DNA from 3 places in the Arthrobacter glacialis genome. Region 1 is predicted to be linked to each of the others. Evidence: predicted binding sites of a transcription regulator. Region 1 holds the regulator's gene; each other region holds the start of a gene.
The links. The regulator LexA, encoded in region 1, represses DNA repair genes until DNA is damaged. The targets are predictions, from matches to a motif close to TCGAACANNTGTTCGA.

Region 1 (4,197 bases):
GTTTGAAGGCATTGCTGTTCTGCCCGACTACGACGTGGTGGTGGTGGATGAGGCCCATGAATTGCAGGACCGGGTCACTGGTGCCGTCACCGGGCAGTTGTCGGTGCAAATGGTGCAGGCAGCTGCCTCCAGCACCCGCAAACACACGGCGGTTTCCGTTGACGCAATTCACGCCAGCGCTGCAGCGCTTGACCTGGCCTTCGCCGGCACGGCCGAGGGCCTGCTGCCCAATGGTCTGAATCAAACTCAAAGCCAAGCGATTGAACAAGTGCGCGACGCCGTTCGGGCGGCACTCTCAGATTCCAAGCCCGAGGGCAATGCAGCCGTGGACGGTGGCCGTTCCATTGCCCGGGCCCGGCTGAACCTGATCTTTGACCTGTGCGAGCGGATGCTGGTCGCCGCTGAGGCGCGTGAGGTGGTGTGGGCCTCGCGGCCAGGAAGTTTCACCCCCGGCAAGGGCTACCAGAAGGCGGACGACGGCGAGCCGGCAGTCATCAACATCGCACCGCTCAGTGTGGCCATGAAACTGCGAGAGGGCCTGTTTGCTGACCGTACTGTGGTGCTGACGTCGGCAACGCTGGCCATTGGGGAGTCCTTTCAGGCAACAGCTGGCGGGCTCGGCCTGTTGGGCCCCAACGCACCCGCCTGGACAGGGGCCGACGTCGGCTCTCCCTTTGACTACCCCAAGCAAGGCATGCTCTATGTGGCAGCGCACCTGCAAAAACCCGGTTTTGGTATGTCATCCGAACAGCTCGATGAACTTGCTGCGCTGATCACCGCCGCCGGTGGCGGAACGTTGGCGTTGTTCTCCTCAAGGCGAGCAGCCGAGGATGCTGCGGAGAAACTGCGCAAGAAGCTTTCCGTCAAGATTCTTTGCCAAGGTGATTCCTCCATGGCCGGGCTCATCAAGGAATTCGCCGATGAACCCGACACCTGCCTGTTTGGCACCATGTCGCTGTGGCAAGGTGTTGACGTTCAGGGTGCCTCCTGCCGGCTGGTTGTCATCGACAGGATTCCGTTCCCGCGACCCGATGACCCCCTGGTGACAGCAAGGGCACGGGCTGTGGCACAAAGCGGCGGCGACGGATTCATCGCCATCTCCGCCACTCACGCAGCCGTGCGCCTGGCACAGGGCGTGGGGCGCCTGATCCGCTCAAGTGCCGACAGGGGAGTGGTGGCTGTACTCGATTCACGCCTGGCCAACGCCAGCTACGGCGGGTTCCTGCGCGCGGCCCTTCCGCCATTCTGGGCCACCAAGGACCGCGCCGTGGCTCTTGCCGCACTGAAGCGGCTCTCCGGGAAATAACGCCAAGGCCCAGGAACGGGTACTTTCCGGCTACGGTCACGCGAAAGGCACAGGCCCGGTATTTTCCGGCTGCTTCCCGACACGTCGGCCGCGGGCTGGGGCCACAAGAGCGAGGGACCCGCTGCGAGCTTGCGAGCGGTGGGAGCGCTTGGGGACTTTGGTGTCTCCTTGACGCAGCCTACGAAAATACCGGCGCCTGGGCCTTTCGCTGGTGTTGCTGGTGCGTGCGATGCGTGCACGCGTTGTTGGGAGCCGTCAGAGGCTGCGCAGTACTGATACAACCTTGCCCATGATGGTCGCGTGGTCGCCCAAGATGGGTTCGTAGCGCGTGTTCTGGGGCAAAAGCCAGGTGTGGCCGTCACGCTGGCGGAAGGTCTTCACCGTGGCTTCGTCCTCCAACAGGGCAGCCACAATGTCGCCGTTGTTGGCGGTGGGCTGTTGACGCACCACCACCCAGTCCCCATCGCAGATTGCCGCGTCGATCATTGAATCGCCTTGCACCTTAAGCATGAACAATTCTCCGCTGCCCACAATCTGGCGTGGCAACGGCATGATGTCATCCACGGACTGGTCGGCCAGTATGGGGCCACCAGCTGCAATGCGTCCCACAAGAGGAACAAATGCGGTGTCCGAGGAACTGCTCAGCTCAGCGAAGTTGAGTCCATTTGAGCTGCGCAACTTCGACGGGGCGCTGACCCCCTCAATCTCCACCTCGCCGTCGTCCAGAACCAGCGGGATCAAAACTTCCATGGCTCGGGGACGTTTGGGGTCACGACGCAAGTAGCCATGGCGCTCAAGCTGGGTCAACTGGTGCGTGACGCTGGAAAGGCTGGCCAGCCCCACGGAGTCGCCGATTTCACGCATGGAGGGTGGGTAGCCCTTGTCGGCAATGGAGCGCTGGATGCACTCGAGAATCTTTTTCTGCCGAACAGTGAGCCCCTTCATGCCAGCGCGACTGGGCGCTTGGGGGATGCGGTGCGGAGGTTCTTGAAGCGCCATGGTTCCGGGTCCTTTCGTGGCTGCCCTGAACAATGTCAGTGCCTGCTGGTGGACTGCATCTAGCGGCCAATCCTTGTAAACCAAGTTTAAGCCACAACAGGGGCAATATCAAACATTTGTTCTATCAACCCTTGGCAAGTGTCGTCTATAGGTGCTAAAACTGTACTAGTAGCAAATTCGAACATACGTTCTATCGAAGATATGAAGCATGGAATTTTGATCCAGTTGGCAGGTGTGGCCAAGGATCCAGATCCACGGTGAAAGGACGAGAAGTCATGAATGCAATGGTTATCTCTGCAGGAACTCTCAGCAGTACACCCAAGGCCTTGTTTGGCGGCGGCAATGTCAGTCCCCGGCACCATCAGGCGCAGCGGCAGGCCGCGCCTGCCAAGCTGACGTTGACGCGTCGAGGCCGGCTGGTGCTCCTTGGTGTCCCGGCCTTGGTGGCATCATCGATCCTGGTGTTCGTCGCCTTGGCGATTGTTTTCAGTACGTTGGCAAGCCCCGCCCATGCGGGCGTGGAACACCTGGCCGTCGACATGGACAGCTACGCCCATTCAGTGACAGTTCTCCAGGGCGACAGTCTGTGGAGCATCGCTGGCACCACCAATCCGAATCGTGACGTTCGTGAAGTGGTTCGGGAAATTGTTGCCCTGAATGAGTTGGGTACTGGTGTGCTTCAGGCAGGCCAGCGACTGTTCGTTCCCATCCCGAAGTAGAACACCTCCGGCTAGCAATCCTGCCAAGCTGGCTCCCGGAGCTCGGGCTGAAGTGTCCGCATGCTGTCACCGTTTCGGGATTTGGCATCCTTGTCAATTAAGCTGGAGCCATGGATCAGTTTGAACGTTTAGGTCAATTGCCACTCCGCGACGATCTGCGTGGACTGCATCCCTACGGCGCCCCGCAACTTGACGTTCCCATACTGTTGAACGTGAATGAAAATACCTTTGGCGTCCCGGCGGATGCCAAGGAAGCCATTCTGGCAGCCGTGGCAGCGGAACTTGAAGGCCTCAACAGGTACCCGGACAGGGAATTCACCACCCTTCGCCAGGAATTGGCGGCGTATTTGGGCCACGGCCTCAACGAAGACAACCTATGGGCCGCAAACGGTTCCAATGAAGTCCTGCAGCAAATCCTTCAGGCCTTTGGCGGTCCGGGACGCACCGCCATGGGATTCCCGCCCACATACTCCATGTACCCCCTGCTGGCCAGTGGCACAGGTACCGGCTATATCGCCGGATTGCGCGATCAGGACTACAGCTTGTCCGCGGCATCGGCGGCGGAACAGGTGAGTGCGGCCGCCCCGAACATCGTTTTCCTCTGTTCGCCGAACAACCCCACAGGAACGGCCCTCGGCCTTGAGGTGGTGGAGGCTGTTTATGAGGCAGGAGAAGCGTCACAGTGCATTGTCATTGTTGATGAAGCGTATGCAGAATTTGCCCACACAGGAACGCCCAGTGCCCTGAGCCTGCTTGAGGGCCGACCGCGCCTGGTGGTTTCACGGACCATGAGCAAGGCGTTTGCTTTGGCCGGCGCCCGCCTTGGCTATCTAGCGGCGGCGCCGGAAGTCGCTGACGCTCTCCGTTTGGTTCGGTTGCCCTATCACTTGTCGGCCATCACCCAGGCGACTGCCGTCGCGGCCCTGCGTACCTCAACATCCCTGTTGGCCAATGTGGAGGCTATTAAAGTCCAACGGGACAGGATAGTGACGGAACTGACAAATCTTGGCCTGACGCCGGCACCCTCGGATTCAAACTTTGTCTTCTTCGGCGGACTGGAAAATCCCCATGCAGTGTGGGAAGCCTTGTTGGCTGAGGGAGTGTTGATTCGCGACGTCGGAATTCCCGGGCACCTGCGCGTGACTGCCGGCACCGAAGCTGAAACAACGGCAT
Region 2 (4,197 bases), on a different contig from region 1:
GCGTCGAGGCGTTGCTGGATGTTCTTTTTGAGCCATTTGGGGTAGCTGGCGGGCTGGGTTTCCAGGGGCTGGGGTGGGTGGTACCGGCCGGAGGGTGAGATCCAGCTGGGCCGGCCGCTCTCGGTCATGACGGCTGTCCAGCCGCGGAGTTTCAGGGCCCGCCGTTCCGGTCGTTGCTGCTCCCGGACCTGCCCGGAGCGGGTTTTGCCGTCCTTGAAGTGCTTGGCCAGGTGGTGGCGTTTACACAAAAATTCAAGGTTGCCCGCGGCGGTTTTCCCGCCGCTCTCCCACGGCAGGATGTGGTCGAGTTCGGCCAGAGACGCCTTGGCGGTGCAGCCTGGAAATTGGCAGTAGTGATCCCGGCCGCGGAGCATGAGCCGCATGGCCTTGCCCACCCGGTACGTGTCCGGGGCAAGATCCAGGGGTTCGTTGCTGATGGGGTCGGTCAAAACCCGGTAGAAACTGGTGGACCCGGCCAGCAGTCGATTGGCGACCTCAACACTGATCGGCCCGTACCCCTCCAACACGGCCGGGGCATTAATGTGCCCCAACAACGACAGTGCCGGGACGGTCACCAACACAGTGGCCCGGGGCATGGGCGGCCCGTCAATCCCACAATAGTCCGCTGCATCATTGATGCCAGAGGGCCACTGAGCATCATCAACCCGGGGAGGGTATGCTGTGCGGTCAGCTTCTGTGGCCGTGGCTGTGGCTGGTATCAGGGGTGGAGGTGTGGCGTTGGGATGCCAATCGGGGTGACTGCGATCGTCGGGATCCTTGAAGCCCGGGTCCTGATAGTCGGGGTCTTCAAAAACGGGAATGCTGGTGCCAGGGATCCTGTAGCGGCCGGTGTCAGTATCCGGGAAGGGTGCTCCAGCGCACGGATCAGTCTCGATCTGAATGAACCTTGGATCAGCAATCGGAGATGTTTCAGGGACTCGGACAGCTGTTGAAGGAAAGCCCATGTCTGCTCTGCTGTCAGTGGCTTGGCCGCAATCCTGGCTGTTGCCGAGGCTACTACCGTGGACGTCCGCGTTGCCAGCGGCGGTGGCGCCCCAGCCGTCGGAGTAGGGAGTTCCGCTGGTGGGGGTTGGTGGGGTGTGGATGTTGTTCCGGGACAGGGACTGGTTCAGGAGCAGCGCTGCGGCGACGTCGGCACGGAGTTGGGTCAGGGTGCGGGGTTCGTGGGGGCCTTGGGCAGCTTGGGCGGTGAGGGTGCATTGGTCCCAGATGCCCTCGATCGTGGCTGCCGGGGCGTACAGGCTTAGCCAGTACATGCCGTCATGCGCGCGGCTGACACTCAGGGCCCGGCGCCGGCAGGCGTCGCGGGTGCGGGCGGGGATGCTCTCGGGGTGGAGACGTTCGCGGAGCCGGCGGGCCTTGTCCTTGAAACTGTTCAGGGAACAATCCCGGGCCTTCTCCAGCAACAAGGTCTCGTACTCGGTGACACCGTCCGTTGGGAGGTTATTGTTGCGCAACAGGGTGGTTTCCTCGGCAATGATCACCGCGTACGGCCATCCCAACTCCCCACTGGCCAGGCGTTCATGCGTGGCCGGCAGCTCACGGACCATGACAGTGGAATGGTCCACCAGGCCGTTGGCGGCGGCCTCACTGATGCCCAGGATCGTTGCAATCTCAGCATTGGTCCCGGCCGTGGACACCTCGTTCTGCCAAGCGTCCAACCCCAGGAGCCTGCGCTCGGCCTCTGCAGCAGTGGCGAAGCGTTCCAACACTGTGGCCAGGGACGCGGCAGCCCGGTTCTGCAGGGCGTTAAACGCAGCCACTATCCCCACACACTCATCCATGAACGCCTGCACCAAGGCCAACTGCGAGGGGGCAACCCCGGTGCCGTCCGGTCCACGATTCAAGGATGGCAGGCGGGGCAACGAGGACACGGCTGCCATGTCAGTAGCCAGCGGTTCAATGGAGGGAAGAACGATCCCAGCCACCAGTTCCGCCACAGCCGCTGTGGTGGATGAACCTTCCCAGCCATCCGGGAAATTCACTGAACCGCCCATACCATAAGTCTAGTTGGCATGTACCCAAATATCAATAGGACTCTTTACTTTCCCAAACAAAAGTTCTATTTAATTTTCAGCTCATCTCCATGCGAGTGAATCCCCTGAATCAACGCAAGTGCCCGAAGGATGGAGTGGCACACGGCAACTACAGGCCGTGATGGGCACAGCGTTTCACGTGAAACCGGATTTTGGGCCGAAGAATGCGGTGTCCAACGGGGATAGGCCACAACTTTCTGGAGCTTAGAATCAATCTGGGAGAAGTGGAAATGACCCGTTAAACAGGTGTGGACCGGACAATGTCCGGTCCACACCCTTCAAGAAGAATTCATCGCTGCGACCCCATTATGGGGCGCAGCAACTGACTAGCTCAGTACTCCGGAGAATTCCTTCTCGAAGTACTGCTTCGGCCGGGCCCCAATGACGGAGCCGATTACCTCGCCGCCCTTGAACAGGTACACGGCCGGGATGGAGGTAATTCCGTACTTCGCGGAAATGGCGGGGTTGGCATCGACGTCGACCTTAACGACGTCAACCTTGTCCGCGTACTCAACTGAAATCTCATCCAGGATAGGACCAAGTTTGCGGCAGGGGCCACACCACTCAGCCCAGAAATCCACAATGACAGGCTTTTCGGAGTTCAATACGTCTTCGGCAAATGTTGCGTCCGTTGCACTCTTGGCATTACTCATGGTGAACTACTTTCTCTTAGGAATTCTGATCGGCCAGGAAGTGTTCCACATCCAGTGCGGCAACACATCCCGAGCCCGCGGCCGTGATGGCCTGGCGGTAAGTGGGGTCCACTACGTCTCCGGCGGCAAATACACCCGGCAGGCTGGTCTTGGAAGACCGGCCCTCAACGGCAATGGTGCCGGCTCCGGTCAGGTCCAAAACTCCCTTGACCAGGTCGACGCGGGGATCGTTGCCTATGGCAACGAATACGCCTGTGACAGCAAGCTCGCTCTTCTCACCCGTGACCAGGTTGTTCAAGCGAATGCCGGTAACCTTGGCCTCGCCGTCAACGCCAACAACCTCCGAGTTCCAGATGAATTTGATCTTCGGGTGGTTCAGGGCGCGATCGGCCATGATCTTGGAGGCACGCAGCGTGTCGCGGCGGTGAACCACTGTCACGGAATCCGCAAACTTGGTCAGGAAGATTGCCTCTTCCATGGCGGAATCGCCACCACCAATAACGGCAATATCGTGACCCTTGAAGAAGAAGCCGTCGCAGGTGGCGCAGGAGCTCACCCCGTGGCCAACAAGACGCTTTTCGCCCTCAACACCTAGCTCGCGGTAGGCGGAGCCGGTGGAAATGATGACGGTGCGTGCCTTGAATTCCTGGCCGTCGGCCAGGGTTACAGTCTTGATGGTGCCTTCCAACTCAACGGAAGTCACGTCGTCGTACATCACCTCGGTGCCAAACTTCTCAGCCTGCTGGCCCAAGTTCTCCATGAGATCCGGACCCATGATGCCTTCGGGGAAGCCGGGGAAGTTCTCCACCTCTGTAGTGTTCATGAGCTCGCCGCCTGCGGTAACGGAACCGGCGATCATGAGCGGCTTCAGATCCGCACGGGCGGTGTAGATCGCCGCGGTGTAACCTGCGGGACCAGAACCTACGATGATGACATCACGGACATCGCTTGCGGGGGTAGCTTGCGTGCTCACGGGTGAGTGTTCCTCTTCCTACTTTGACTGACCGCGGCGTGGCGGTTCAATGGGACCTTCGCTATCCACAACCGGCATGGGGGCGCGGTTATTCCTCTCACGCGGACGTGGGGGAATGCCAGCGGCTAACTAATGCTGATCTCGGTGATCTTCAACCCAAAGGGGTAGGTCACGAATGGCTGGAGTTTGGGCAACTCCGTGAAGCTGATGATGACATACTTTGCCTTGACGCCGGGGGCCGCCTTCAACGTGAAGTCGGGGGAGCTAAAGGAGCCGCTACCAATTTTGGTGGCACCAGCGATCTCGGGCTTGCTGTTGGTCAGGATGTTGAATTGCCCACCCGATCCAGCTAGTTGATTGATGGTCACGGAGCTGATGGTGGATTCCTCCGCGAGTTCAACCACTAAATCAACGCCCTCAGTGAGGTTGGCGAAGTCGGCATTGGAGAACTCCACGGTGGGCCAGTAGGTGCCCTTGTTGCCGTCAATGGCGTCCTTGAGGCGGGGGAAGTACG
Region 3 (4,197 bases), on a different contig from region 1:
GCCGGGGCCATCAGATCCGCACCGTTTTGGCGGCACACATCAACTCAAAAACAGACCCGCAACATTGCTCCCGGCACACGTCCGCTGCGCTAGTGTGTCAGGATGCGACGGCTTCGTCGATGAGATGGGGAGTCACCTTGGTGACCCACCCTCTCCGGGGCTACCCCGGGGGACGAAGACGTACCTCCAGCATGCGCCTTGGGCGCGCCGCTACGCTCCGCGAAGCGCGGCGCCCAAACAGACAGATTGGTCATCATCGAAGCCGTCGCAGCCATGATCCCCACCCTCTCCGCCGCCGTTCTGGCGCGCAATCCCCGGCCCACGCCCCAGGCGATTGCCACGGCGCTGGCCCATGCCTTCCTGGCAGCCGAGGACTGGTCCAAGCCCTCCCTTATCAGCGCAGCGGCCAGCGTTTTGGGCGCACGACGGCGTTGGCTGGGGCCGCTGGCCGAGCACATTCTGGGCCTCTACCACCGGCGCCCGGCAGACGCCCCACGTGAGGTGGTCGCCGTCGTGCTTCACAGCGAAGCGTTTGAAACGGCAGTTGAAAAGGCCGCCAAGGCGCGCAAGCCCATCATCGTGGCCCACTACGTGGTGCAACCTGCTGTGGCCCGCGAGGCCCGGGTGCCCCACCTCGACACGCTGGCCGGGCTGGCCGGGCTACTGGGCCTGAGCATCGGTGAACTTGAGTGGTTTGCCGATCCACGGCAGTGGAACCGCACGGCCACGAGCAAGCGGCTGCAGCACTACAGGTACCAGTGGCGCAGCCGTCCCGGGAAGGTGCCCAGGCTTTTAGAAATTCCGCAGCCGCGGCTGCGCGCGCTCCAACGTACGGTGCTGCACGAGCTGCTTGCACCCATCCCGCTGCACAACGCCGCGCACGGTTTCGTGCCCGGACGCAGCGCCGTGAGTGGTGCCCGGGCGCATACCGGCGCCGAGGTGGTGGTGAACCTGGATTTGGCTGCCTTCTTTACCCATGTCACCCCGGGCAAGGTGTTTGGCGTGCTGCGCCAAGCCGGATTCACGGAGGCGGTGGCACACCGGCTGACGGGGCTGTGCACGCATGCGGTGCCAGTTGGCGTCCTCGCCGAGATGCCACCCGGCGGCGACCCCACGGACCGCTTTGCGCTGCGCAAGGCCCTGGCCTTGCCGCACCTGCCGCAGGGCGCGCCCACCTCGCCCATGCTGGCCAACTTGGCGCTGCGCCGGCTGGATTCGAGACTGTCGGGATGGGCTGGCGCGTTCGACGCCTGCTACACCCGCTACGCCGACGACCTCGCCTTCAGCGGGGGTTCTGAACTGGCCCGGCGCGCCGATGCGTTTGTCCGCGGGGCTGCCCGGATTGTGGCCGATGAGGGCCACTCGCTGAACCGTTTGAAGACCCGGGTGCACAGGGCCGGGGTGCGGCAGAGCGTGACAGGGGTGGTGGTCAACCAGCACACCAACGTCACCCGGGGTGACTACGATGCCTTGAAAGCCGTGCTGCACAACTGTGTATCTCTTGGGCCCGAGGGCCAGAACCGCGACGGCCAGGCGAATTTCCGGGCACACCTGATGGGGCGCGTGGCTTGGGTTTCAAGCGTCAATCCCGGCCGAGGGGCCACGTTGCGTGCCCTATTTGAGCGGATTGTTTGGTAGCCCGGCCGTCTGGGCGGTTTTCAGTCATACACAGTACGGGTAAGTGGCATAGTTTATCCACACACTCGTATATATCTTTCAAGAATGTCGGTGCCTTGCCCTAAAATTAAGGTATGGAAGCCACGGCAAGGACGCCGGGAAATCCCGGATCCACAAGGTCTCAGAGAGCGGTGGGGCAGCACATCCACCAGCTTCTCCGCCTTGCCGCCGCGCTGGCCGATTCTCCCGCCTGTTCTCCCGCCGCTCCTGAGGGATCCACGGTTGAGGCACCGTTGCTTGGGACGCCACTGGTTGAGGTGCCGCTGGGCGTGGATTTGGCGGGCCTCACCGATACCCAGACCATCAGCTGGGGACAATCCTTGGAGCAGCTGGACCATATCCTCTCAGCCCTGCAGGTACAGGTGGCCGGAGAGCTCGCAGCACGCACCCGGGCGTCCCGGTTTAGCGACGCCGGATTCACCAAGCCCGTTGCCCTGCTCACCAGCTCCCTGAAACTGGGTGCCGCCGAGGCCTCGCGCCGCCTGCGCTTGGCCGAGCACTTTCTTCCTGTCACAGATGTCCTCACCACGGTGATCACCCCACCCACTCAGCCCATCTTGGGATCGGCGTTCTTCAGCGGGGAGCTCTCCGTGGAGCAGGCCCTGGTGGTTTCCGGTTTCGCCGACGACGCCCGCCATCTCTCGGCTGCCGGTCTAATTCCCGAGGAAAGCGCCCACGACCTCGAAACCACCCTCACCAACTACGCCAAGGATGAGCCACCGGATTTCCTGCGCCGCATCGGCACCAGGGCAGTGAACCTTCTGGACCCGGATGGACAGCAACCCAGCGACGGTGAACTCCTGGCCAAGCAGGGCATCTTCTTCCGGCATCCCCGCCGCGGTTTGGTCCACTTTGACGGGCACCTGAGCGTCCCCCAATACGAAACCCTGATGTCCGCCATAGGCTGGGCCACCAACCCCAACACCCATGGGGACATCAACTCTGTGAACACGAACACCGTGGACATAAACACCGTGGACATCAGCACTGTGGACCCGCTCATGGATCAAGCTGAAGCGGCGGGCGCGGCGGGTGGTGCTGCCAGCGCCCCCGCCAACGGAGGTGGCGCAGGCAGCGGGAGTGGCGCGGACAGCGGGGTTGGTGCAACCAGCGGTGCGGCCAACGGGGTTGGCGCAGCCAGCGGTGCGGCCGGCGGGGTTGGCGCGGACAGCGGTGCGGCCAGCGGCTCGGCCAGGACAACTGGCGTGCAGGAGCTGCCCGGCCAAATGGAACTGCAGGACTTCATCTCTACCATGTCCGCGGCGTTTGGAGGCGGACAGGCACCTCCGTCCATTAACTGGCCACCACCGCAGGGCCCAGTCCCCGCCTGGGCGTCAGGCGAAACTGCCAGCGCGGATGGCACCCCTCCGGAATCGTGGCCGCACCTTGTCAACGGGATCCCTGTGCCCGAGCCCGGCTACGAGCAAGACCTCCCCGGGCTGGACCCGATCGATCCCAACAGCACCGACTCGGCGGTGGCGGACAGGCGCAGCCACGGGCAAAAACTCCTCGATGGGCTGATCGACTGCGTCAAACTGGCAGCCCGCACGGGGAAACTGCCGCTGAACGGCGGTCTGAAATCCCAACTTTTCATCAGCACCACCGAGGCCGATCTTCAGCGACGAACCGCAGCTGGCGGTGCAGGCGGAATAGCGTTTCTGCCCTATGGCGGGCCCCAGCCGCTGGAACTCTTCAAGGTGGAACTCTGCGACGCCGATGTCACCACCATGGTCCTGGGCAACGGCCAGGACATCCTCAATGTGGGGCGCACCCAACGCTTATTCACTGCGGCGCAACGCAAGATCCTGCTGGCCCGCGACATGGGCTGCACCTTCCCTGACTGCACAGCCCCCGCCTGTTGGTGCGACGCCCACCACATCATCCCGTGGCAGGACGGCGGCGAGACCAGCATCGCCAACGGGGCAAATTGTAAATATGACCCCTCAGGCGACCTTAGGTCAGGAGGTTGCCTTCTCGATGCTTACCCCATTCCATCATTCCTTTCCAAACAGGCTTCGACTGCTCTGGGATCGCCATCTTGTGTACCTGCAACTTGTCACCCTGCCTGGGTGGGGCCGAATGACCTGGCTCATCTGGCCCACAAGTACCAGGACACCCACGATCTTCGTTCGTCCAATTCATCCTGCCGATATGAATTGAATCGGCGATGCGGTATTCTGGCTAATAATTCGCCATTTGCGGGTCGAGGATTTATGCCTCGTGAATCGATTAAGGACGAGAGAATTCTTGGCCACCTCAGCAAAGTATCAGGTTTTTGTCAGCTCTACTTACGAGGATTTGAAAGACGAACGCGACCAAGTAATTCGAGCAGTTCTTGAAATGGGGCACATCCCGGTCGGCATGGAGATGTTCAGCGCCGCCGATGATCAGCAATGGAAGATAATTGCCCGGCACATTGAGGAAAGTGATTATTATGCCGTGATCATTGCCCATCGACTCGGGTCATTGGCGGATGGCGGGCTCAGCTACACACGTAAGGAATATGAATTTGCTGCCTCC

Region 2: CVS28_RS08305 (HNH endonuclease signature motif containing protein) is a predicted target of LexA. The motif match lies at 2,071-2,086, and genes of this name have one in related genera.
Region 3: CVS28_RS02770 (HNH endonuclease signature motif containing protein) is a predicted target of LexA. The motif match lies at 1,704-1,719, and genes of this name have one in related genera.

What each region holds. Positions count from the first base shown of each region.
Region 1 covers NZ_PPXB01000010.1:52,969-57,165, reverse strand. Annotated here, with positions in the region: gene CVS28_RS12985 (ATP-dependent DNA helicase) at 1-1,306, shown strand, start outside; gene lexA (transcriptional repressor LexA) at 1,562-2,305, opposite strand; gene CVS28_RS12975 (LysM peptidoglycan-binding domain-containing protein) at 2,581-3,024, shown strand; gene CVS28_RS12970 (histidinol-phosphate transaminase) at 3,135-4,197, shown strand, end outside.
Region 2 covers NZ_PPXB01000005.1:292,961-297,157, reverse strand. Annotated here, with positions in the region: gene CVS28_RS08305 (HNH endonuclease signature motif containing protein) at 1-2,018, opposite strand, end outside; gene trxA (thioredoxin) at 2,384-2,710, opposite strand; gene trxB (thioredoxin-disulfide reductase) at 2,727-3,683, opposite strand; gene CVS28_RS08290 (hypothetical protein) at 3,809-4,197, opposite strand, start outside.
Region 3 covers NZ_PPXB01000002.1:166,806-171,002, forward strand. Annotated here, with positions in the region: gene CVS28_RS02765 (reverse transcriptase family protein) at 199-1,638, shown strand; gene CVS28_RS02770 (HNH endonuclease signature motif containing protein) at 1,752-4,016, shown strand; gene CVS28_RS02775 (DUF4062 domain-containing protein) at 3,925-4,197, shown strand, end outside.